Regions from separate parts of the Roseovarius sp. THAF8 genome, predicted to be linked through region 1. Evidence: riboswitches for the same ligand, from Rfam matches in the RefSeq annotation. Region 1 holds a riboswitch; each other region holds the start of a gene.
What was found. A riboswitch is a leader RNA that binds a small molecule or an ion and turns the genes downstream of it on or off. The one in region 1 is predicted to bind cobalamin.
Positions count from the first base shown of each region.

Region 2: it holds a riboswitch for cobalamin, as region 1 does, so the genes downstream of both, nrdH (glutaredoxin-like protein NrdH) here and FIU85_RS14670 (CbtB domain-containing protein) in region 1, are expected to answer to the same signal.
Region 3: it holds a riboswitch for cobalamin, as region 1 does, so the genes downstream of both, FIU85_RS04550 (hypothetical protein) here and FIU85_RS14670 (CbtB domain-containing protein) in region 1, are expected to answer to the same signal.

Region 1 covers NZ_CP045410.1:2,993,239-3,000,954, forward strand. The annotation lists gene FIU85_RS14645 (histidine phosphatase family protein) at 1-523, opposite strand, end outside; gene cobU (bifunctional adenosylcobinamide kinase/adenosylcobinamide-phosphate guanylyltransferase) at 523-1,053, shown strand; gene cobT (nicotinate-nucleotide--dimethylbenzimidazole phosphoribosyltransferase) at 1,037-2,053, shown strand; gene FIU85_RS14660 (adenosylcobinamide-GDP ribazoletransferase) at 2,050-2,775, shown strand; gene bluB (5,6-dimethylbenzimidazole synthase) at 2,795-3,469, opposite strand; cobalamin riboswitch at 3,733-3,939, shown strand; gene FIU85_RS14670 (CbtB domain-containing protein) at 3,975-4,151, shown strand; gene FIU85_RS14675 (CbtA family protein) at 4,156-4,857, shown strand; gene FIU85_RS14680 (hypothetical protein) at 4,931-5,428, shown strand; gene FIU85_RS14685 (DUF1636 family protein) at 5,418-5,756, opposite strand; gene FIU85_RS14690 (hypothetical protein) at 5,849-6,850, opposite strand; gene FIU85_RS14695 (adenosylcobinamide amidohydrolase) at 6,837-7,499, opposite strand; gene FIU85_RS14700 (ABC transporter ATP-binding protein) at 7,496-7,716, opposite strand, start outside.
Region 2 covers NZ_CP045410.1:1,267,127-1,274,842, reverse strand. The annotation lists gene FIU85_RS06170 (cyclic nucleotide-binding domain-containing protein) at 1-5, shown strand, start outside; gene FIU85_RS06165 (DUF3307 domain-containing protein) at 2-376, shown strand; gene FIU85_RS06160 (Crp/Fnr family transcriptional regulator) at 421-1,122, shown strand; gene FIU85_RS06155 (hybrid-cluster NAD(P)-dependent oxidoreductase) at 1,915-2,991, opposite strand; gene FIU85_RS06150 (aromatic ring-hydroxylating dioxygenase subunit alpha) at 2,996-4,225, opposite strand; cobalamin riboswitch at 4,340-4,547, opposite strand; cobalamin riboswitch at 4,674-4,867, shown strand; gene nrdH (glutaredoxin-like protein NrdH) at 4,969-5,190, shown strand; gene nrdI (class Ib ribonucleoside-diphosphate reductase assembly flavoprotein NrdI) at 5,195-5,611, shown strand; gene nrdE (class 1b ribonucleoside-diphosphate reductase subunit alpha) at 5,593-7,716, shown strand, end outside.
Region 3 covers NZ_CP045410.1:928,731-936,446, reverse strand. The annotation lists gene FIU85_RS04580 (SLC13 family permease) at 1-1,219, shown strand, start outside; gene FIU85_RS04575 (DUF2189 domain-containing protein) at 1,426-2,286, shown strand; gene FIU85_RS04570 (hypothetical protein) at 2,509-2,796, opposite strand; gene FIU85_RS04565 (lytic transglycosylase domain-containing protein) at 3,038-3,523, shown strand; gene FIU85_RS04560 (YebC/PmpR family DNA-binding transcriptional regulator) at 3,736-4,485, shown strand; gene FIU85_RS04555 (GNAT family N-acetyltransferase) at 4,632-4,913, shown strand; cobalamin riboswitch at 4,991-5,180, shown strand; gene FIU85_RS04550 (hypothetical protein) at 5,282-5,554, shown strand; gene FIU85_RS04545 (Mrp/NBP35 family ATP-binding protein) at 6,082-7,155, shown strand.

The DNA of each region.
Region 1 (7,716 bases):
TCACGAAGCCGAGCGCGGCGCGGATCACGCCGGCATGGACGACCAGGGCCACCGGGCCGTGCAGCGCGGCATGGCGCCCGTGCTCGATCAGGGCGGGTGTCACACGCGCGCAGAGGTCGTTGAAACTCTCGCCGCCTGGCGATCGGTGCGCCGCGAGTGCCGCGCTGTCCAAAACGCCGATGTCGGGTAACAAGTCAAAGGCCAAGCCGTCATGCGCGCCAAAGTCCTGCTCCCAAAGGCGTGCGTCCTGCTCGCAGGCACCGAAAAGCGCATTGGCCGTCTGGCGGCAGCGTTGTGCCGGACTGCTGATGACCCGGGTGATATAGGCCAGCCGATTTCTGAGCGCCGCGACCGCGGTGTCGTCGAGGACGGCCGCAACATCGGTGCGGCCATAGAGATGCCCCGGATCGGCCACGGGGGCGTGACGGATCAGGACAAGCTCTGGCCGGGGGGGCGCAACGGGTTCCAGGACGTCGCCTTTCAGCTTTCTTTTTTCCTCGAAAAATGCTTTCCCACGCTGCAATGAAAAAGTCGATACTCATCACCGGGGGCGCGCGTTCCGGCAAGTCGGCATTGGCCGAGCGGATGGCTTTGCAGCCCGCCGGACGGGCCATCTATATCGCGACCGCGCGTCTGCACGCAGGCGACGACGAGATGGCCGAGCGCGTGGCGAAACACAAGGCGCGGCGCGGTGCGGCGTGGGAGGACGTTCATGCGCCGACCGATCTGGCCGGGGGGTTGCAGGACACCGACGGCAGCGTGCCGCGGCTGGTCGATTGCCTGACGCTCTGGTTGACGAACCTCATCCTCGAAGACAGTGACTGGCAGGCCGAGACCGACAGGTTGGTCGAAACGCTGGCAAGCCAGGCCGCGCCGGTCGTTTTCGTCACCAACGAGGTGGGGCAGGGGATCGTGCCCGAGAACAAGCTGGCCCGGCTGTTCCGCGATGCCGCGGGTTACGTGAACCAATCCGTGGCGCAGGCCTGTGACGAGGTGTGGCTGACCGTGGCGGGCTATCCGATGAAGGTGAAGCCGAATGACCATTCTTTCTGACGTCTCGTCGCTGGGCGAGGTTGCCGGGCTTGCCGGGTCTTTGTCCGTAACGGATAAAGACGCCGGCGAGGCGGCGCTGGCGCGCCAGAACAGCCTGACCAAGCCGCCGGGCGCCTTGGGACGGCTGGAGGAGCTGGCGATTTTCATGGCGGGCTGGCAAGGCACGGACCGGCCCGCCATCGCCAGCGCGCAGGCCCTTGTTTTTGCCGGCAATCACGGCGTCTGCGCGCAGGGAGTCAACCCCTTCCCGCAGGACGTGACGGCGCAGATGGTGGCGAACTTTGAAAATGGCGGCGCGGCGATCAACCAGTTGTGCCGCGCAAATGGAGCCGAGCTGTCGGTGATTGCGCTGGAGTTGGACCAGCCGACCGCGGATATCACCGCCGGGTCGGCCATGTCAGAGGCTGAGACGCTGGACGCCCTGCGCCGAGGGGCTGCGGCCGTTGATCTTGGCGTCAGTGTGCTGATCCTCGGCGAGATGGGCATCGGAAACTCGACCATTGCCGCCGCGATGGCCAAGGGCGCCTTCGGCGGAGAGGCGGCGCTTTGGGTGGGCAAGGGGACGGGATCGGATGACGCCGGGGTCACGCGCAAGATCGACGTGGTGACACGCGCCTGCGCGCGTCATTCGGACGCCAGAGGTCTGGAAATCCTTGCCCGGCTCGGCGGGCGCGAACAGGCGGCGATCTGTGGCGCCGTGCTGGAAGCGCGGGCGCGGCGCATTCCGGTCATCCTCGACGGTTTCATCTGCACGGCGGCGACGGTGCCGCTTTTTGCCGCCGACCGTCGGTTCCTGGACCATTGCCTAGTCGGGCATGTCAGCCGCGAGCCGGGGCACGCGCGGCTTCTGGCGGAACTGGGCATGCGGCCGATCCTGTCGCTGGACATGGCGCTGGGCGAAGGCTCGGGCGCGGCGATTGCGTTGGGCGTGTTGCGCTCGGCGCTGGCCTGTCACAACGGGATGGCGACCTTTGCCGAGGCCGGGGTGTCGGGTCAATGAACCTACGTGCGCGCGTTGCCGAGTTTCAACTGGCACTGATGCTGCTGACCCGGCTTCCGGCCGGGCGGATCGGTGACGACCCGCCGACGATGCTGGCCGCGCGGTGGGCGTTCGTTCCGGTGGGGGCAATGGTCGGCGCCCTGACGTGGCTGGTTTTCAGCTTGGCGGCGGCGGTCGGCGCGTCAAACCAGATATCGGCCCTGTTGGCGCTGGGCGGGCTGGCGCTGGTCACCGGAGCGCTGCATTTCGATGGGCTTGCGGATTTTGCCGACGGCCATGGTGGCGGACGTGACAAGGCGCACGCGCTGGAGATCATGCGCGACAGCCGCATCGGCAGCTATGGCGTGGTTGCGATGGGGGTGGTCGCGGCCCTGTGGGCGGTGTCCGTTGCCGACGCCGATCCCGGCCTTTGTGCGTTCGTCGGCGCAGCCATGCTGAGCCGGGGGGCAATGGTGGCGGTGCAGGAGAGCCTTGCGCCGGCCCGCGCGGATGGTCTGGGGCGCAGCGCGGCGGGGCGCAGCAAGGCCGCGCGCGGGGTTCTGGCGGCAGTGGCGGTCGTGGCGCTGGTGGTTGCGCCCTGGGCGCTGCTGGCCTGTGCGTTGGTGACGGCGGCCATCGGCTGGCTGGCGTGGCGCAAGATCGGCGGGCAGACCGGCGACGTTCTGGGGGCTGTGCAATTGCTCTCGGAAACCGCAATTTGGGTGGCGCTGGCGTGTCTTTGAGGGCCCTTTGGCTGGGCTGTCAGTCCTGCCAGCCCTCGTGCATGATCAGGTCATCGAGCGATATCCGCTGCCGCCAGCCCTTGGCTGCCAGTTCGGGCTGGTCGTATAGCTGATCGACATATCCCACGCAGAGATAGGCAACCAGCTCGACATGTTCGGGAATGCCGAGCATGGTGGCGATTTCCTGGTGATCGAAAATGCTGACCCATCCCACGCCGATCCCCTCGGCGCGGGCGGCGAGCCAGAGATTCTGCACCGCGCAGACGGTCGAATACAGATCCATGTCACGGTTATGCGTGCGGCCCAACACCACCTTGCCGCCGCGGGTGCGGTCGCATGTGACCACGATATTGAGCGGCGCTTTGGTGATCCCTTCGAGCTTCAGCGACCTGTAGGCGGACTGGCGTTCATCGGGAAACATGGCGGCGGCTTCTTCGTTGGCGCGGCTGAAGATGCTGTGCACCCGTGTTCTGAGTTCGGCATCACGCAACAGGATGAAGTTCCATGGCTGCATGAAGCCGACGGACGGCGCAGCATGGGCTGCTTCGAGAACCCGGCGCAGAGCTTCCTCGTCGATCGGTTCGGGCAGAAACTCGTTCCGCACGTCGCGGCGCGCTGCGATTATGTCATACAGGCTTTGCCTTTCCTGCGAGGAAAAGATGCGTGCCGGAGTTGGCCTGGGTTGATCCGCCATGGAGCGCCTCTGCGATAGATGCTGCGACGTGTGAGCGACCCTTTCGGAGGGCGGTATCCTTTGAAGTGCGTCGGCAAGCGGCATTGCTTTGAGGCCCGGCGCGGCGATTGTCTTGTCTATGTCAGAGTGGGGCGGGACTTTGCAAGCCTGACACAGAGTACGTTTCCAAGTCGGGCCGGGACGTTCGCCTTGCGGTTTGGTCGCTGGGATTGAGATTCGCCTATCGTTTTGCGTTGTATTGTTGACAGGTGGCAATGCTTGCTAGACTAACGATGGTGATCAGTTCCATTTCCGCAAGAAATGGAAAACAGGGAACGCGGTGCGCCTGATAATATTCGGCAATTCCGTGGCTGTCCCCGCAACTGTAGGCGGCGAATCAGGCTGAATACGTCACTGGAGCACTCCGGGAAGGCCAGCCAGACGATGAAGACCCGCAAGCCAGGAGACCTGCTGATCACGACCGAAACCACAAGGCCTTCGGGTGTGAAGGCAAAGAGGTAGTACTATGACTGCAAAGACTGCAACCGCCGCACAGACAACATCGGCCTCCGGGCTGGTTTCGGTGATCGCCATCGCCGCGCTGGGCCTTGGCGTGATCTTCGTGGCAGGCCACGTTCAGGCCGCGACGCTGCACGACGCGGCGCACGATGTGCGTCACGCCACCGGCTTCCCCTGCCACTGAACCGGTGTTTACGCGTCTGCTGACCAGCGCCTTGTTCGCTGGCGCTGCCGCAGGGTTGATCATCGCCCTGTTGCAGCTTTTTTTCGTGCAGCCGGTCCTGCTTCACGCAGAGCTTTATGAAGGCGGCGAGCTGGTGCATTTCGGGACCGACTCGACCGTTTCGGCCACGCCGGATTTGCCGGGCTTCGATGCCGTGCGCGACGGGCTGAGCATCGTCTTCACGATGCTGATCTATTCCGGTTACGCGATGGTTCTGGTGGCGCTGATGTCGCTGGCCGAAAACCGTGGTGCGGCGATAAACGCGCGCACGGGCCTGATCTGGGGGGTTGCCGGGTTTGTCGCGGTGCACCTTGCGCCGGGCTTTACCCTCGCGCCGGAAGTTCCGGGCGTGGCTGCTGCCGATGTCTACGAGCGCCAAGTTTGGTGGTTCGCAACCGTGCTGACGGCGGCCATTGCCATGTGGCTGATCGCGTTCAGCCGCAACTGGGCCGGGTGGGGCGCCGCTGTGGTGCTGTTGCTGGCGCCGCATGTCATCGGTGCGCCGGAACCCGAGGTCTTTACGGGACCCGTGCCGACAGAAATCGGCGCCTTGTTCGCATCGCGCGCGCTTGGGATCGGATTGGCGGCCTGGGTCATGCTAGGAGCCTTTGCGGGTTTCTTCTGGTCGCGCGAAAGCGAAGCGGCCGGCCAGGCTCAGACCGCCTGATACCGGCAGATCACATTCCGGGCGCGTGCCTTGCGCGCCCGCCTTCTTGTTAAGGCTGAATTTGGACCCGATCATGGACCGTTCCATTCCGATGCTTCTTATCGGCCTTGTTTTCGGCGGGGGCATCGGGTTTGCGGTCGCCGCGGCGAACGGTGTCACTTTTGACGGGCATGATCATGGCGACCCAGCCCATCATGGCGGTCACGAGCAACACGCCGGGGCAGGCATGCACGATCACGGCGACATGTTGTCGGTTCCGGCAGGCGCCGATGCGCCGACGCTAAAGATCGAGGTGACGCCCGATCCGTCCGCCGGATGGAACCTGCACATCATGACCGAGAACTTCCGGTTCTCGCCGGAGAATGCCAGCCGTGACCATGTCCCGGGCGAGGGACATGCCCATGTCTATGCCAACGGCGTAAAACTGGCGCGGGTCTATGGCCCCTGGATGCATCTGGATACCCTGCCCGAAGGCGAGGTAGAACTGGAAGTGGCATTGAACAGCAACGATCACCGGCCGCTGGCCGTGGACGATACGCCGGTTGCGCGGACCGTCACGCTTAGCAACTGAGCGCCGGGACACGCCCCACCAGACAGAACCTAAGCCTGCCGCAGGGCTGCGCGTCCTCGATCCAGCCGTCTGGGGTAGCAAGGTAGGCGTGCAAGGTTGCGACGATATCTTCTGCATCCGCCGCCGGATCTACCCCGTTGAAGAAGTATGTGGCCCGGCCCGGGCCCTGCATGGCCATGGAAACCGGACTGGCACAACCATTCATGCACCCGCGTTCGACGACCATCACCGTTTTCGCCAGACCAGAACCCGTCAGTTTTGCATGCAGATCCAAGAGGTCTGATGGACCGCAGTTCTGACAGAAATGAACAGTGGCGGAGGGCGGCATTCGGTTTCTCGTTTGGTGTCTGCCCCAAGAGGCATACAGATATCTGCCAACCGGTCAATTAGGGCGGGATGGTCCGGCGTGGACCTGACCGCTCAGTGCCCAGGATTTTCCGGATCGGCGTCCGCATCGCCGCGGTCGAACGCAACCGCCCAGGCGTTCAGCAGAGGGCTGTCGCCGTGCTGGCGCCGCCACTGTCGGATCGCGTTGCGAAGACCGGCCCGGGCCACGCGGGTGTCGGGTTCGACCCAGGTTTCGGGGTCACGTGCCTCGCGGAGCGCGGTCCACACGCGCTGTTTCTGGTCGACGTAGTCCTGGGGGCCCCAATCGGACAGCAGCGCCTGGAACGCCGCGAATGCCGTCTCGTCAAAGTCCTGCTCCTCGCCGAGGCGTCCCATGACGGGACTGTTCGGGTGAAAGCCACAGCAGGGCACCCAGCCGTCGGGAATGGGCGTGTTGGCGGAATGGGTCCGATTGGCACGCAACAGCTTGGGCAGCACATGGGTGTGTGGCCCCTCGGGCGAGGTGCCGCCGGTGTCCGGTCCGCCGATCATCTGGTAGACTTCGACCCGGCCAAGGCGGGTCAGGGCGACGCGATGCGGATGCGCCTTCAGGATCGCACCCATTGCCGGGTTGTCCTGTTCGAAAAGCGAGCGCCCGGCGTTCGCGCGGAGAGTTTCCAGCAACGCCGGGTCGGCGGTGCGGATGCAGAAATCGACCTGCGGCTGGGCGAGGCCCATGTCGAAGATGACCGCCTCTCGGTCTTCATCGCGGATCGAATGCGCGTCGGGGCCGAGTTCGGTCAAAACATCCCGCCGGTTCATCGAAGCGGCGTCTTCGGGCAGGCAGAGCGAGACCGCCTGCGTCCAGCGGTGGGATCGGGGACTGAGCGTCTCGTAGGCAACTGGCCGAACGCCATCCAGTGTGTCGATACGGATGCCGCCGCGCGTTGTGACCTGCTGCAATGCTGATGCTTCGGTCGCCGGGGGATCGCCCGCCACTTGGTGAAATTCTGCAATCGCGCCGAAAGAGCCCATGTTCCATCCCGCATTCGGGTCGTTCAGCCCGTCCTTCAGTACGGCTTCAAGATGTTGCATCGAACATTTCTCCTCTTGTGGCCAACCATTGGCGTGCGCCGTCCAGAACGGCGGAATAGACGGCGCGGCCCGCGGCTTCGCCGATTTCGGTGTGAAGGCCGGCATAGCGTGTCTGCCCCGGCAGCGCCGCGACGGCAATGCAATCGGTTCCGGTCCCGGTGGCGCGACCGGGCGCGAGTGGCATGTCCACGTCCATCACAGCAGCCGTGCGCGCCTGAACCGCGATGCTCATGGCCTCGATGAGCGCGACGTCGGTAAGGCGGCGGTTGAGACGGAGTGCTATGTTGATGGTGCCCCAGTGTTCGTTTTCGAGAGCGGTCCTGTGACCGACGCGCTCGGCGTTGCTGAGACCCACGGTTGCGACGGCCTGCGCCTCTGTCGCGCCAACGGTGGCGACGGCGTGGGTGAAGCTGCCAACATCGCGGGAGGTCAGGACGGCCACGGCATCCTCGGAATTTCGCACTGCAAGCTCGGCTTGCAGCCAATCATGGGCGTCAAGGTCCTGTGTCAGGTCCGCGTCGCGCACTTCGCGCCAGACAATGCGGCGGGCGTGGACAAGACCGGGCCTGTGGACGGCCCAGCTAAGCACCTGCATCTCTTGTCCGAGATCGAATTCCAGCCAGGGGCGGTGGAGGGAGACGCCGTTCATTGCAGCACCTCGAGCGGCTGGAAAACGAAGCCCTTGTCGGTGTCCTGAAACCATGCCGTCACGCCGAAAATCTCGGCGAGGCGTCGGTCGGTCAGGACATCGGCGGGCTTGCCGTCCGCAACAAGCCCCTTGTTGCCCAGCATGATCAGACGGGTGCAGTGGCGGGCGGCAAGCCCGAGGTCATGCAACGACACCAGGGAGGATTTGCCGGTCCGTG
Region 2 (7,716 bases), 1.7 Mb from region 1:
AGTGACCGAGAGCGGGATCCTGATCTTTCTCGTCCTGATACAGGTCAAACACTATTTCGCGGACTTCCGATGGCAGACGGGTGACATGCTCGCAAACAAGGGGGAGTTCCTGCACCCGGCCGGGTTGGCGCATGCAGGGCTTCACGGTCTGCTGAGCTTGCCGGTCATGGCGCTTGCGGGTCTGGGCGGGCCCGGTCTGATCGTCGGGCTGGCATTGGCCGAAGTTTTCGTGCATCACGTGATCGACTGGAAAAAGGCCAACCTTCAGAAAGAAAAGGCCGATCTTGGCGAGGCCGGGTTCTGGAGGCTGGTCGGGCTGGATCAGGCCGCACATCAGCTGACCTATGTGGCGATACTTGCGGTCGGTCTGCTGTAGTTGGTTTTGCCGGTCGGAACAGGCACGTGTTTGCGGAGCATCCAATGAAGATCGCGGACAAGCAGAAACAGAAGTACCTGTGTGCCTGCCCGCTGTTCTCGAACCTCGGGAAAGACGTGGTCGAGCGCATTGCGGCGCGGGCACAGGGTGTGTTCCTTTCGCGTGGAAAAGTCCTGTTTCACCAAGGCGATCCATCGGACGGCCTTTACGTGCACTGCACCGGGATGGTCCGGGTCAGCATCGTCAATACGGATGGTGACGTCCTGACCCTCGCGGTGCCGGAACGGGGGGCGCCCCTGGGCGAGATGACCCTGGTCAGCCCCGATCCCCGGTCGGCCACGGTGACCGCGATGGAGGATTCCAGCCTGCTTCACCTCGAGACGGGCACCATGATCGCGCTGCTGGCCGAAGAACCGGCGCTTGCGGCGCACCTGATCGGGTTTCTGTCGCAGCGGCTTCGGGAGTCGAACGAGACGCTTCAGAAATTCGCATTCGACAACCTGTCGCAACGGCTGCTTCAGAAGCTTGCGGAGCTCGGGTTGAAACACGGCACGCTCGACGACGAGGTGTTGGACCTGGGCCGGAAGTTTTCCCAGAGCGCGTTGGCCGAGATGCTGGGCGTCACGCGAGAGGCGATCAACAAGCAGTTGAAGCTTTTGCAGGACCAGGGAACGATCTCGATGCGCAAAGGCGTCATTCAGATCATGTCACCTGCGGATATCGTCAAGAACACGCCCGGTCGTTGAATCCTTGCGAGCTGTTTGACCCCATGCACAGGCCGGGAGATCTTCGCGACCGCTGTGGTGTCGGTTTGCGCAACAAAATTGTTTCAAACCCGGCCGGTGACGACAAAATCGAAAACATGTGATCCCGTTCACAGTCGGGCGCTTGGCTTTGGTTAATAATGCTTAACAGGGGGACAGAGCTTACCTCCGGGATTTCTGGTAGCAGCCTTGGGTATTAGCCAACTGCGATTCAGGCTAGGGCGGTCAAGGCCGTCTGGGCAAACCGGGGGCAAGACAGTGAGTGGTCTGTGAGAACTGTTCTCTCGGGTTGGCAGGATACTAGCTGGCCGAATTGTACATAGGAAGCATCATTTTTTAGTACCAAAGCTCCCGGGACGGGCTGGCAGCTGTGTCAAAGCAGTATGCGGTTCGGACCCGGGTTTTTATACTGGTACGGACCTTTCGAGGCGTGGTGACAGCCCGGATTGCCTTCGGACGGGACGTCCGACCAGTTCTGCATTTCCCACCTCTTGCGCGGGAATATTGCTTGCCGCCATGGAAACCACCCGGAAGTATCCTTGGGGTCGGACAGGACTTCGCGTGATATCCTGCTGCAGTGTTTCTCTAACGTGCTGACAGGTGAGCGCCTGGAAATGGCGTAACCCGTCAGCGCGTTGGGAACAAACTGGCGTGATTTAGCGGGAGAGGATGTCGGCGAGCGGGCCTTGGTGTCTCCAGAACCGGCGGAAGTTCAAGGCCGCCGCCGGCAGGAGGTGGCCGCTGCCCGAGGCAGCGGCCGGTTCATCATTGCGTTCACACGTCCACCGACACCTTGCCGATGGGGTGCGAACAGCAGGCGAGAATATAACCCTCGGCGATATCGTCTTCCGAGATGCCACCGTTATGCACCATGTGGACCTCGCCCGCGCTTTTGCGGACCTTGCAGGTGCCGCACACGCCGAAGGTGCAGCCCGACGGGATGTTCAGCCCGTTGGCCCGCGCCGCCGACAGGATGGTGTCTGTCTCCGAGACATTCGCGCTGACGCCGGAGAGGGCGAACTCGATCTCGGCCTGTGCGGCCTGGTCGGGGACGACATCGTCGATCTCGGGGATCTCGGCCTCGGTCGCCGCCGGTGCGTGGAAGCTTTCCTGGTGGTAATGCGCCATGTCGAAGCCGAGACCTTGAAGCGCCTCGCGCACTGCCTGCATGAAGGGCTCGGGCCCGCAGCAGAAGACTTCGCGTTCGAGGTAATCCTGCGCCATCAGCCCCAGCATCAACTGGTTGAACGTGCCGCGATAGCCGGTCCAGGGCGCATAGCGGTCAGGGGTTTCGACCACCCAGTGCAGGTCGATGCCCGGCACGCGGCTGGACATGTGTTCCAGCCGTTCGCGAAAGATGATCTCGCCGGGGCGCCGGGCGCAGTTGATGAAGACGATGTCGGGTTCGGTTCCCAGGTCGAACATCCATGTCGTCATCGACATCATCGGCGTGATGCCGGAGCCGGCCGAGATGAACAGGTACTTCTCGGCGGGGTGATCGAGATGGGTGAAAAGGCCCGAAGGCCCCAAGGCCCTGATCCGAACGCCGGGCACGAGGTTGTCGAGCATCCAGCGCGTGCCCACGCTTTCGGCCTGCGCCTTGACCGTGACCGAGATCGACCGCGGCCGCGACGGCGAGGACGATATCGTGTAGGTCCGGCGCACGGTGCCGCCCGGCGCGGGGATTTCCAGCGTCAGGAACTGGCCGGGGCGATAGTCGAACAGCGCCCCCGACGGCGCGCGAAAGGTAAAGGTCGCGGTGTTCGGTCGCTCGGGAATGACCGAGACGCATTCCAGCATCTCGTCATCCGACCAGATCGCGCGGGCGGGAACGTGGGACAGATCGTTCATCGGATCACTCCGCCGCCATCGCGACAGGGTCCAGCCGCTGGCGCATCGTGTTGCAGTACCACTCGACGAAGCCGATCACGCCCGTTTCGTGGATCGGGGAATAGGGGCCGGGTTCGTAGGCCGGGGACAGGATGCCAAGCTGGTTGTCCTCGACCACGCGGCGGTCCTCGTCATTGGTGGCGACCCAGACCTCGGACAGGCGCGTGACGTCGTAATCCACGCCCTCGACCGCGTCCTTGTGCACCAGCCACTTGGTGGTGACCTCGGTCGTCATCGGCGTCAGGGGCGTGACGCGGAAGACGATGGAGTGATCCGGCAGGAAATGGTTCCAGGTCGTGGGGTAATGGTATTTCAGCAGCGTGCCCGCCGTGTCATCGCTGACCCGGCCCAGCCATTTCGACACGGCGGGCTTGAGGTCCATGGTAAAGCTCTTGGCGCCGGGCAGCAGCGGCATCCGCGCGAGGCGGTATTGCATGTCGTCCGACATGCGGAACTGCGACGGGACGCCCTGTGCCTCCAGCCGGTCGAAATGCGCCTGAAGATGGGGCGGGGTGACGCCTTCCTCGATGCCGGTGACGGTGGGGTCGTCGGTGAAGGAGCGGCAGAGGCCCGGATGGTTGCCGCCGCAGTGATAGCACTCGCGGTTGTTCTCCCACACCAGTTTCCAGTTGCCGTGCTCGACGATCGAGGTCTCGAAGGCGAGCTTGGCATTCGTCAGGTCATGCACCTGCAGGTAGGGCTGCGCCAGTTCGGCGAAGGCGTCGAAATCGGGGGCATCGTCGGCCAGGCAGATATAGACCAGCCCGCTGAGGATACGGCAATGCACCGGCTTCAGCCCGTGCTTGGTGGGGTCGAAGTCAGGCCCCATTTCCCGCGCCCACAGCAGCCGCCCGTCCAGTTCGTAGGTCCATTGGTGATAGGGGCAGACCAGCTTGGGCGCGTTGCCCTTGGCCACCTTGCACAGAACCGAGCCGCGGTGGCGGCAGGAATTGTGGAAGGCGCGGATCTCGCCATCGGCGCTGCGCACGATGACGACGCCATAGTCGCCGACGCGGTGGGTCACGAAGCTGCCCGGCTTGGGCAGTTCGCAGGCCGGCACGGCAAAGAGCCAGTCGCGGTAGAAGATGTTTTCCATGTCCGCGCGGAACACGTCCGCATCGGTATAGAATGCCTGCTCCAGCGCATGGCCCGGCCGACGCCGCGCCAGCAGATCGCTGATCGGTTGGGTGTTCATCCTTGGCCTCCTGCCGCGCCCCGCGGCGAATTCGGGCAGGAGGTCGGCACGCGCGGTCCGCAGGTGCGGCAAGCGAGGAGCCGGACCCGAAGCAGCGCCCGCACCGCCACCCGCGGTTTGACGTCATTGCAAGGCTGGTTTCCGGACTCCGGTGCGGCCCTTGTGCGGGACCTCGTGGCGCGAAACCTTCCCGGGGCTCCTCTTCCCCAGTGGTCGTGACCGCGCCCGTTGCAACACCGTTACCGTTGCGGGGGCAGTGCCGGGATTTCACCGGCTTCCCAATTCTCCGCCCGCAGGCGGCACCTTGCAACTTCCCCGATTATCACAGGCCGGGCGGCGCAATATGAGAATTGCGACACTCGCTGAAGTGAATCAGACATCCTGCACGATGGGACAAAAATCGCTGCAGCAAGGCAAACTATATATTGACAGTTTCGTGTGCCAGAACCCAATATGGTGTTGCTTTGGTGCCCGCGACTCAACGTTGTGGGTGAAAAGGGAAGCCGGTGCGACACCGGCGCTGCCCCCGCAACTGTAAGCGGCAAGCCAAGGTCCGGAACCACTGGTGAGGCAACACCGGGAAGGCGGACCAAGGCGCAAGAGCCGCGAGCCAGGAGACCTGCCAAGGCGCAGTGAACGACGACCGCGGGCGGAGGGCCCGGGCGCGTGTCAGGGGCCCTGGTGGCCTGCTGTTCCCGTGTCCTGTCCCGCCATTCGCAAACCAAAACAAGGGACAGAGCACCATGAGCATCACCGTCTATTCCAAACCTGCCTGCGTGCAGTGCACCGCAACGACCCGAGCGCTGGACGCCCGTGGCCTCGCCTATGACATCGTCGACCTGACCGAGGACACCGCCGCGATGGAGCATGTACAGGACCTGGGCTACCGGCAGGTGCCTGTCGTCGTCGCCGGAGACGATCACTGGGCCGGGTTCCGTCCCGACATGATCGGCCGGCTCTGCTGAGCGCATGGCGGGGCTGGTCTATTTCTCGAGCGGGTCCGGCAACACGCGGCGCTTCGTCGAAAAGCTGGACCTGCCGGCACGGCGGCTGCCGCGTGTCGCGAGCGATCCTGTCCCGCAGATCACCGCGCCTTTCGTTCTGATCTGCCCGACCTATGCCGATGGGCATGGCAAGGGCGCAGTCCCAAAGCAGGTGATCCGCCTGCTGAATGATCCCGCCGCCCGCGCCCTGCTGCGCGGGGTCATCGCCAGCGGCAATCGCAATTTCGGCAAGACCTTCGCCATGGCCGGCGACGTGATCGCCGCCAAATGCAGCGTGCCCGTGCTCTATCGGTTCGAACTGGCCGGCACCGACACCGACATCGCCCGCGTGCGCGCCGGGCTCGACATATTCTGGAGAGAGACATGCTTGACGCCAGCCTGACCGCCGACCTCGACTATCACGCGCTGAACGCGATGCTGAACCTTTACGACGATCAGGGCCGCATCCAGTTCGAGGCCGACCGGATGGCGGCGCGGCAGTTCTTTTTGCAGCACGTCAACCAGAACACAGTGTTCTTCCACTCGCTGGACGAAAAGCTGGGCTACCTTGTCGACGAAGGCTATTACGAGCCCGAGGTGCTGGACCAGTACTCGAAGAACTTCCAGCGCCGGATCTGGGACGCGGCCTATGGAAAGAAGTTCCGCTTCCCCAGCTTTCTGGGGGCGTTCAAGTATTACACCTCCTACACGCTGAAAACCTGGGACGGGCAGCGTTACCTGGAACGGTACGAGGACCGCGTCGTGATGAACGCGCTGGCGCTGGCGCGCGGCGACGAGACGCTGGCGCTGCAACTGATGACCGAGATCATCGAGGGCCGGTTCCAGCCCGCCACGCCCACCTTCCTGAATGCCGGCAAGAAGGCGCGGGGCGAGTTCGTGTCGTGCTTCCTGCTGCGGCTGGAAGACAACATGGAAAGCATCGGGCGGGGCATCAACTCGGCGCTGCAATTGTCAAAACGCGGCGGCGGCGTCGCCCTGGTGCTGACCAACATCCGAGAGCACGGCGCCCCGATCAAGGGCATCGAGAACCAGTCCTCCGGCGTTATCCCGGTGATGAAGCTGCTGGAAGACAGCTTTTCCTACGCCAACCAGCTCGGGGCGCGGCAGGGGGCCGGGGCGGTCTATCTCAATGCGCATCACCCCGATATCCTGCGCTTCCTCGATACCAAGCGCGAGAATGCGGACGAAAAGATCCGCATCAAGACGCTGTCGCTTGGCGTGGTGATCCCCGATATCACCTTCGAACTGGCCAAGAAGAACGAGGACATGTACCTGTTCTCGCCCCATGACGTGGAAAAGGTGTACGGCTGCGCGTTCTCGGACATCTCTGTCACCGAGAAATATCACGAGATGGTCGACGATCCGCGCATCCGCAAGAAGAAGATCAACGCCCGCGCGTTCTTTCAGACCATCGCCGAGATCCAGTTCGAAAGCGGGTATCCCTACATCATGTTCGAGGACACGGTGAACCGCGCCAACCCGATCGCGGGGCGCATCGCCATGTCGAACCTTTGCTCGGAAATCCTGCAGGTAAACGAGGCGTCGGAGTTCAACGACGACCTCAGCTATGCCCGTATGGGCGCTGATATTTCCTGCAACCTCGGGTCGATGAACATCGCCCGCGCGATGGACGGCGGTGACCTGGCCGGGGCGGTCGGCACAGCGATCCGGGCGCTGAACGCGGTGTCTGAAATGAGCGCCATCGACAGCGTGCCGTCGATCCGCAAGGGCAACGAGGACAGCCACGCCATCGGGCTGGGGCAGATGAACCTGCACGGCTACCTCGCGCGCGAGCGCATCCACTATGGCTCGCCCGAGGGGATCGACTTCACCAACATCTATTTCTGCACCGTGCTCTATCACGCGTTGCGGGCATCGAACGCGCTGGCCCGCGAGCGGGGGCGGTCGTTCAAGGGGTTCGAGGCCTCCGATTACGCCGACGGTACCTTTTTCGACAAATACGTCAGCCGCGACTGGGTGCCCGAGACCGAGCGGGTGACGACGCTTTTCGCGGAGGCCGGTGTTGCCGTGCCCACCCAAGAGGACTGGGCGAACCTGCGCGACGCCGTGATGGCGGACGGGCTTTACAATCGCAACCTTCAGGCGGTGCCGCCCACCGGCTCGATCAGCTACATCAACTACGCCACCTCCTCGATCCATCCGATCACGTCGAAGATCGAGATCCGCAAGGAAGGCAAGATCGGGCGCGTCTATTATCCCGCGCCCTACATGACCAACGACAACCTGGAATTCTACCGCGACGCCTACGAGATCGGGCCCGAGGCGATCATCGACACCTATGCCGCGGCCACGCAGCATGTCGACCAGGGGCTGTCGCTGACGCTGTTCTTCCCCGCCGAGGCCACTACCCGCGATATCAACCGGGCGCAGATCTACGCGTGGAAGAAGGGGATCAAGACGATCTACTATATCCGCCTGCGCCAGATGGCCCTGGAAGGGACCGAGGTGCAGGGCTGCGTCTCGTGC
Region 3 (7,716 bases), 2.0 Mb from region 1:
GCTGGCGCTGTGTCTGGTGGCCTGGGGGGCGGTATACCTCTATTTCATCGCGCCGCGCCTGTTGCCGGACCGCGAGAGCATGGCGGACATGCTGTCGGACCGCTCGAAGATGAAGTTCTTCACCGAGGCTGTGATCCCGCCCGACAGCAACCTGATTGGCCGCGAGGTGACGGGCGTGCAGCTGTTCAAACGCGAGGGCGTGCGGCTGGTGGACGTGGTGCGGGGCGATATCTCGCTGCGGCGCAACCTGCAGGGGGTCGAGTTGCAGGTGGGCGACCGGGTGGTGCTGCGCACGCAGATGACGGAACTGCTGAGCCTGCAGCGCAACAAGGAGCTGAAGCGGGTCGACCAGGTGTCGGCGGTGGAGACGACGACGGTGGAGGTGCTGATCACGCCGGGCTGCAAGATGGTGGGGCGTTCGCTCGGCTCGCTGCGCCTGAGGCGGCGGTTCGGGGTCTATCCGCTGGCGGTGCACCGGCGGAACCAGAATATCGGGCGGCAGCTGGACGACCTGATCGTGCGGGTGGGCGACACGCTGCTGTTGGAAGGGGCGCCGGAGGACATCAAGCGGCTGGCGGGCGAGATGGACCTGGTGGACGTGAGCCAGCCCTCGGCCAAGGCGTTCCGGCGCGGGCACGCGCCCGTGGCGCTGGCGGCCCTGGCGGGGATCGTGGTTTTGGCCGCTTTGGGCGTGGCGCCGATCCTGGCGCTGACGGTGATCGCGCTGGCGGTGGTGCTGCTGTCGCGCTGCATCGACGCGGACGAGGCATTTTCCTTTGTCGAAGGGCGGCTGCTGGCGCTGATCTTTTCGATGCTGGCCATCGGTGCGGCGCTGGATGCGTCGGGCGCGGTGCAACTGATCGTGAACGCGGTAGCGCCAGGGCTGTCGGCATTGCCGCCCTTCCTGATCGTCTGGGCGATCTATCTTCTGACCTCGGTGCTGACGGAACTGGTGAGCAACAACGCGGTGGCGGTGGTGGTGACGCCCATTGCCATCGGGCTGGCGGATGCGATGGGGATCGACGCGCGGGCGCTGGTTGTGGCGGTGATGGTCGCGGCCTCGGCCAGTTTCGCCACGCCGATCGGGTACCAGACCAACACGCTGGTCTACGGGCCGGGGGGCTACAAGTTCACCGATTTCCTGAAGGTCGGCGTGCCGCTGAACCTGAGCGTGGGACTGCTGGCCAGTGCGCTGATCCCGTTCATCTGGCCGCTATAGGGCGGTCGCGGGGACTTCGAGTATTTTTGGAACAGTGAAAGATCCGGTGCGCCGTCCCTGACGGGTGACGTCCCCAAATCGTGATCACCCGCACGCCTTGGTTGTGGTACGCTGTAATCACAGGCGGGTGTTCCGCCAAGTGACGAGACCCGCCCAGACCCAATCCGACCGGGGATGCCCGGCCGAACGGAGGAATGGAGTGTCTCATGGTCAAAACAATCGGAAACCCGCTGTCATGGTTCTTTCAGGGCGTGTCTGGCGCGAGCCGGTCGGTGGGCGATGCCACCGTCGCGCTGAGTGGCGAGGCCGGTGCCACACCGAAGGTTAGGTCGTTGTCACACAGGGATCTGAGTGATGCCTTGCACAAGGGCTATGCCGATTTCAGCCGCTTTCGCAGCGACGTGATGTTTCTGGTGATGATCTATCCGGCGATCGGTCTTTGCCTGTCCTTCTTTGCCTTCCACAGGGCGATGCTGCCGATGCTGTTCCCATTGGCGGCAGGTTTTCTGTTGCTGGGGCCGGTCGTGGCGATCGGGCTTTACGAGATGAGCCGGCAGGCGGAGCGGCGCGAGGAGGTGGGCTGGAGCGCCGCTTTGTCGGTGGTCCGGGCCGAGAATGTCGGGCCGGTGCTGGTGATGGCGGTGTATCTGCTGGCGGTCTTCCTGATCTGGATGCTGGCCGCGATGAAGATCTATGACTGGACGCTGGGGCCGCAGCCGCCGCAGAGCCTGACAGGTTTCATGACGGACGTTCTGACGACCGGGCCGGGCTGGACGATGATCGTTGTCGGCATTGCCGTCGGCGCGGTCTTTGCTGTGACGGTACTGGCGGTCAGCCTGACGACCTTTCCGATGCTGATCGACCGCCGGGTCGGGCTGGCTGTCGCGGTGGCGACGTCGCTGCGCGTGATGCAGAAGAATCCGGCCATCGTGGCCCGGTGGGGGGCCATCGTGGCCGTCCTGATGCTGATCGGGACGGTGCCGTTATTCCTTGGGCTGATCATAGTGCTGCCGGTGTTGGGCCACGCGACATGGCATCTTTATCGTGCGGCGGTGGGGTGGGTGTAGCGTGTCTTCGACCCCCGATCGCAAATCCGGTTGTGCCCAAAGATGCAGAGCCGCAGGGCCGGTCTCATTCGGTCGTGGGTACTGTTGCGCGGCGGGGCTGGGCCGGTGGGCGGCTGAAGGCGATGCCTTTGCCGCAGACGGGATCAGCCGACGCCGCTTTGATCATTCGGCTGCATGGCGTGGCGGGGAAACCCCGCCCGCCCATGCAGTGGGGTCTACCTGTCAGCTGCCGCCACGCGCGCCTTGAGTCGCGGCCATGGCGACGCGGGTGATCGCGTGGATCTTGGTGAGGCCATCCTCGCCCGCGGTGTCATAGTCGAACTGGAGCCGATCGCCAGCGGCAAGGTCGGCGGGCAGGACGATGTCGCCGGGAATGTACCACACTGTCTTGTCAGAGAGCACGAGAACGTTGGTGTCGCGGTCGAATGAGACCACGTTGCCTTGGGTCTGGTCGGCGAATGCAGGAAGGGCCGCGAACGCGGCAAGGGCCGTTGCGATGATGATGCGCATGTCTGTATGTCCAGGGGAGGAAAGCACTCTTGGCGCGACCCCGCGCCTTGTAGCCGCCGGGTGGAGCCTCGCACCCGGATGCAGCGAAGATCGGTTGAGGCTGCCCCTGCGTCAAGATGCACGGTGTGAAATCTTGCGGGGCGCGCGCGGTTTCGGGCGGATTTTCGCGCGTCGGATGCCAAGAAGCTTGCCTGAAATGCCGGCTTGGGGAAGAAACCCCGAAACAACGAGGGATTCTCTGATGCGGCGTTTGATGGCCTTCATGCTGGTTTGCGTGGTTGCGGGATGCAGTGCGAAGGAGGCGCCGGAGCCGCGTGCCGCGCACAGCCCGCCGCTTTATCCCAACGAGACGCCGCAGCTTCGGGCGCTGATCAACCAGTATGCCGACGACTACGAGGTGCCACGGTCGCTGGTGCACCGGGTGGTGCAGCGCGAGAGCGATTATCGGCCCGGGGCGCGCAACGGGCCCTATTTCGGCATGATGCAGATCCTGCCCGCCACCGCACGGGGCATGGGGTTTCAGGGCGCGCCGAGCGACCTTCTGGATGCGGAAACCAACCTGAAATACGCGGTGAAGTACCTGCGCGGCGCATGGCTGGTGTCGGACGGCAGCGAGCCCGACGCGGTGATGTGGTACGCGCGGGGCTATTACTATGCCGCGCGGGACAAGTGTCTGCTGGTTCAGACCGGCTTGCGCGAGCGCGAGATCGCGCGGCACTGCCGCTGAGGCGGCGCGGCCTGGGCGGCCCGGATCGCGCGACATGACACGCCGGGCATGGGGGCGGTCCGGGGCCGGGCGGCGCGCCTGTCATCCTTCAAGAGATAGCCGCCGGTCTGGTCCAGCGCGGCGGCGCGGAGCGGGCGATTGGCGGGATTGCACAGGGGCCTGCGCCTGATTTATAGAGGCGTGAACTTTACGCATGTCATCGGAGGCACGTCATGGCCGGCCATTCCAAATGGGCCAATATCCAGCACCGCAAGGGCCGTCAGGATGCCCAGCGGGCGAAGCTCTTTTCCAAGCTGTCGAAAGAGATCACCATCGCCGCCAAGATGGGCGACCCGGACCCCGACAAGAACCCGCGCCTGCGACTGGCGGTCAAGCAGGCCAAGTCGCAGTCGATGCCCAACGACAATATCGACCGGGCGATCAAGAAATCGGTCGCGGGCGAGGGCGAGGATTACGAGGAAATCCGGTACGAGGGCTATGGGCCCAACGGCGTGGCGGTGATCGTCGAGGCGATGACCGACAACCGCAATCGCACCGCCAGCACGGTGCGCTCGACCTTTACCAAGCATGGCGGGAACCTGGGCGAGACCGGCTCTGTCGGGTTCATGTTCGAGCGCAAGGGGCAGGTGACCTACCCTTCGGATGCGGGCGATGGCGACACGGTGATGATGGCCGCGATCGAGGCCGGGGCCGAGGACGTGGAATCGGGCGAGGACGGGCACGTGATCTGGTGTGCCGATACCGACCTGAACGATGTCTCGACCGCGCTGGAGGCGGAGCTGGGCGAAAGCGAGGAGACCAAGCTGGCCTGGCGTCCGACGACCACCACCGAACTGGACCTGGAAGGCATGCAAAAGCTGATGAAGCTGATCGACGCGCTGGAAGACGATGACGACGTGCAGAATGTCACGACGAATTTCGAGGCCAGCGACGAGGTGATGGACCAGCTGGCGGCGGAGTGATCCGGCCCGCGTGGGTTTGAGGCGGCGCCCCGGCGGGGCGCCGTTTTGCGTTCGAGGCGGTTTCGTGCGCGGAGCCTGCGCTGTGCCGAGTTGTGGACCTTTTTGCGGCGCTGCGGCATGCTGCGCGCAGCCAGGGGAGTATAGACATGCAGATCGAACACGAAGACGGAGAGAGCAAGGGGCGCTATGTCACCCGGATCGACGACGGGCCGGAGGCGGAGCTGACCTATTCCAAGCTGGGGCGCACGGGCATGATCATCGACCATACCGGCGTGCCGGACGCGTATCGCGGCAAGGGCGTGGGGCTGGCGCTGGTGACCCGCGCGGTGGAGGATGCCCGCGCGGCGGGGCGCAAGATCACGCCGCTTTGCCCGTTTGCCGCGTCGCAGTTTCGCCGGCACCCGGAGTGGGCGGACGTTCTGGCCTGAGCTTGAAGGTGTGGCGCGTGTCGTCGCGCGGCGCTTCAACGTCGCAATCGCGGGTTGCGTCAGGGGCCGCTTGGCGGCAAAGTGAGAGTCCCGAAGGTGCCGCGCAGGTCGCGGAGAATTGGGAAGCCGGTGCAAGTCCGGCGCTGCCCCCGCAACGGTAAGGATGGGGGATACCGCAGATGGCCACTGGGGCGACATGCCCCGGGAAGGCGCGCGTATCCGCACCCCCGCCAAGCCCGGAAACCAGCCTTTGGGACGACGTCGAACCGCGGGGGGCGGTGCGGGCGGTGGACCGGAAAAGCGGTTCTCGCGCGGCCTTCCCTCGCCCCAGTCCGGCCCGGGGTGCGGCCGGAGGAAGAGCAGAAAGCATGAGCCTGACACCGATCATGAACGGGTTGGAGCGCAGCGGGGCCACCGGCGCCGAGGCCGAGGCCGTGGCGCGGCTGGGTTTCCTGGAGTGGGTCTTTGGCTATCCCGGCGCCGTCACGGCGGGGGTCGTGCGCGAGGCGCTGGCCGAACCCGCGGTCCGGAATGCCGACAGCGCGGCGGCCAGGGCGTTTGCCCGCGTGCTGGAGGAGGCGCGCCACGCCGCGCCGATGACGCGGGGCCGGCGCGGGCGGGCCGCAAGGGTGGTGCATTGATCCCAGGCCCTTGATCCTGCCGCGTGCCGGCGGGGTCGCTGGCTGTTTGCCGGCGCGGGGGCGGTGCGGCGAGGGCCTTGTGAACGCTGTCGGGGTAAAAAAGAAAAAACGGCGACGCCAGGGAGGAGGAGAGGCGCCGCCGTTCTTTACGTCGGGCCCCAGGGAGGAGGAAGGGACCGTTCGTCAGGTTTGGGTTCCAAGGGAACCCAGGTCTTGCCGGGACCGCACAAGGGAGGAGAGGCGGTATCCCGAACAGGTACCAAACGGGAGGAGAGGCACCTGATTGTTTTCGCGAGCGTTTGGCGCTGTGACCGTTTCCGTTCGCTGTTGAGTTAAAGATAGCGATATGCTGCGCATGCACAATACGTTTTGCTGCAACGCAGCTATGCAGTTGGCGCATAGAAGATCGGATCATTTTTTACGTGTGAAATCACCGCTTTGCCAGTTTTTTGGGCGGGGTTGAAACGGGGGTTGCACCTGCTTCTGGAAGTGCCACTTTCAACGCCGCAGATGCATGGAGACCGGGCATGACGAAAATACTCGAAAATGTGCGCCGAGAGCTGGACCGGCTGGAATTGCCGGACGGCGGGACGGTGATTTCGCGCGACATGGTGCGCGCGATGCGACTCGAAGGCGGCGAGGTGCGATTCGTGCTGGAGGCGCCCAGCCCCGAGATGGCCCGCCGGATGGAACCGCTGCGGGCCGCCGCCGAGCGTGCGGCGCTGTCGGTCGAGGGGGTGACATCGGCGCAGGTCGCGCTGACCGCAGAGGCGCCCGAGGCGCCCGAGGCGCCCGCGCCGACGCTGAAGGTCGGGCGGCATCCCGAGGGCGGCAGCGCGTCGATCCGGCCGAGCGGGGTGAAATCGATTCTCGCGGTGGCGTCGGGCAAGGGTGGCGTGGGCAAGTCGACCGTGGCGTCGAACCTGGCGGTGGCGCTAGCGCGGGCGGGTCGGCGCGTCGGATTGCTCGATGCCGATATCCACGGGCCGAGCCAGCCGCGCATGATGGGCGTGACCGAACGCGCCCAGAGCCCGGACGGCAAGATCCTGACGCCGTTGGAGGCGCATGGCGTCAAGATGATGTCCATCGGCCTGATGATCGAGGAGGATCGCGCCGTGGTGTGGCGGGGGCCGATGCTGATGGGGGCGTTGCAGCAGATGATGGCCCAGGTCGACTGGGGCGAGCTGGACGCGCTGCTGGTCGACCTGCCGCCGGGCACTGGGGACGTGCAGCTGACCCTGTGCCAGAGGGCGCAGCCCACGGGGGCGCTGGTGGTGTCGACACCGCAGGACGTGGCGCTGTTGGATGCGCGCAAAGCGATCGACATGTTCAACACGCTGAAGACGCCGGTGCTGGGGCTGATCGAGAACATGTCGATGTTTCACTGCCCGCAATGCGGGTACGAGGCGGCGATATTCGGCCATGGCGGCGTGGCAGCCGAGGCCGAGAGGCTGGGCCTGCCGCTGTTGGGGGCGTTGCCCATCGACCTCGACACAAGGCTTGGCGGCGATGCCGGGCGGCCCGTGGCGCTGGAGGACGGCGCGGTGTCGGACGCCTATGCGCGGCTGGCGGAAAGGTTGGTGCAGGGCGGGATGGCGTAGCCGGCGGGATTTGCAGCGACAGTCTGATGTGGGTTTATTGCGGACAAGTGTGATCTACATCCCCGAGCGCCATCGCCGGGCCGTGGGGGCGGCGATGGCGCGGGGCCTGCGGCTTGACTCCGCGCCGGGGCTATAGATCGGACGTCTTTTACGTCCGGCATAACCGACGTGAAGAAAGACACGTGTCGCGCGGAATCAAGGCCGGAGGCCGCCGCGCGATCGCCAGACCACCCCCCCGGGCTGGCGATTGGGTGACGGTGGTGCTTCGATCCGAGTTTTTGCGGACGTGGCGCGGATAAACTGCGCCGAACATCGGTCGGTCGCCAGCCCGCGGTCTGGCAATCAAGCGGCTTGTGAGGCTGACGTTTGGTTTGTCCGCAATTCGGCCATTCATCTTTATCGCGGCGAATGTACGGTCCGAGTCCGTGAGAGACACTAATATCGAGCCCCCAGCCGGTTAACAGCCGCGAAGCGGCCCGGCCATCGTCAGCCCCTCCCTTGGGCTGGCGATTTGGCTGAGGCTGGGCGCACCGATCATTCCGAGGATGTCTTTGGCTGGCA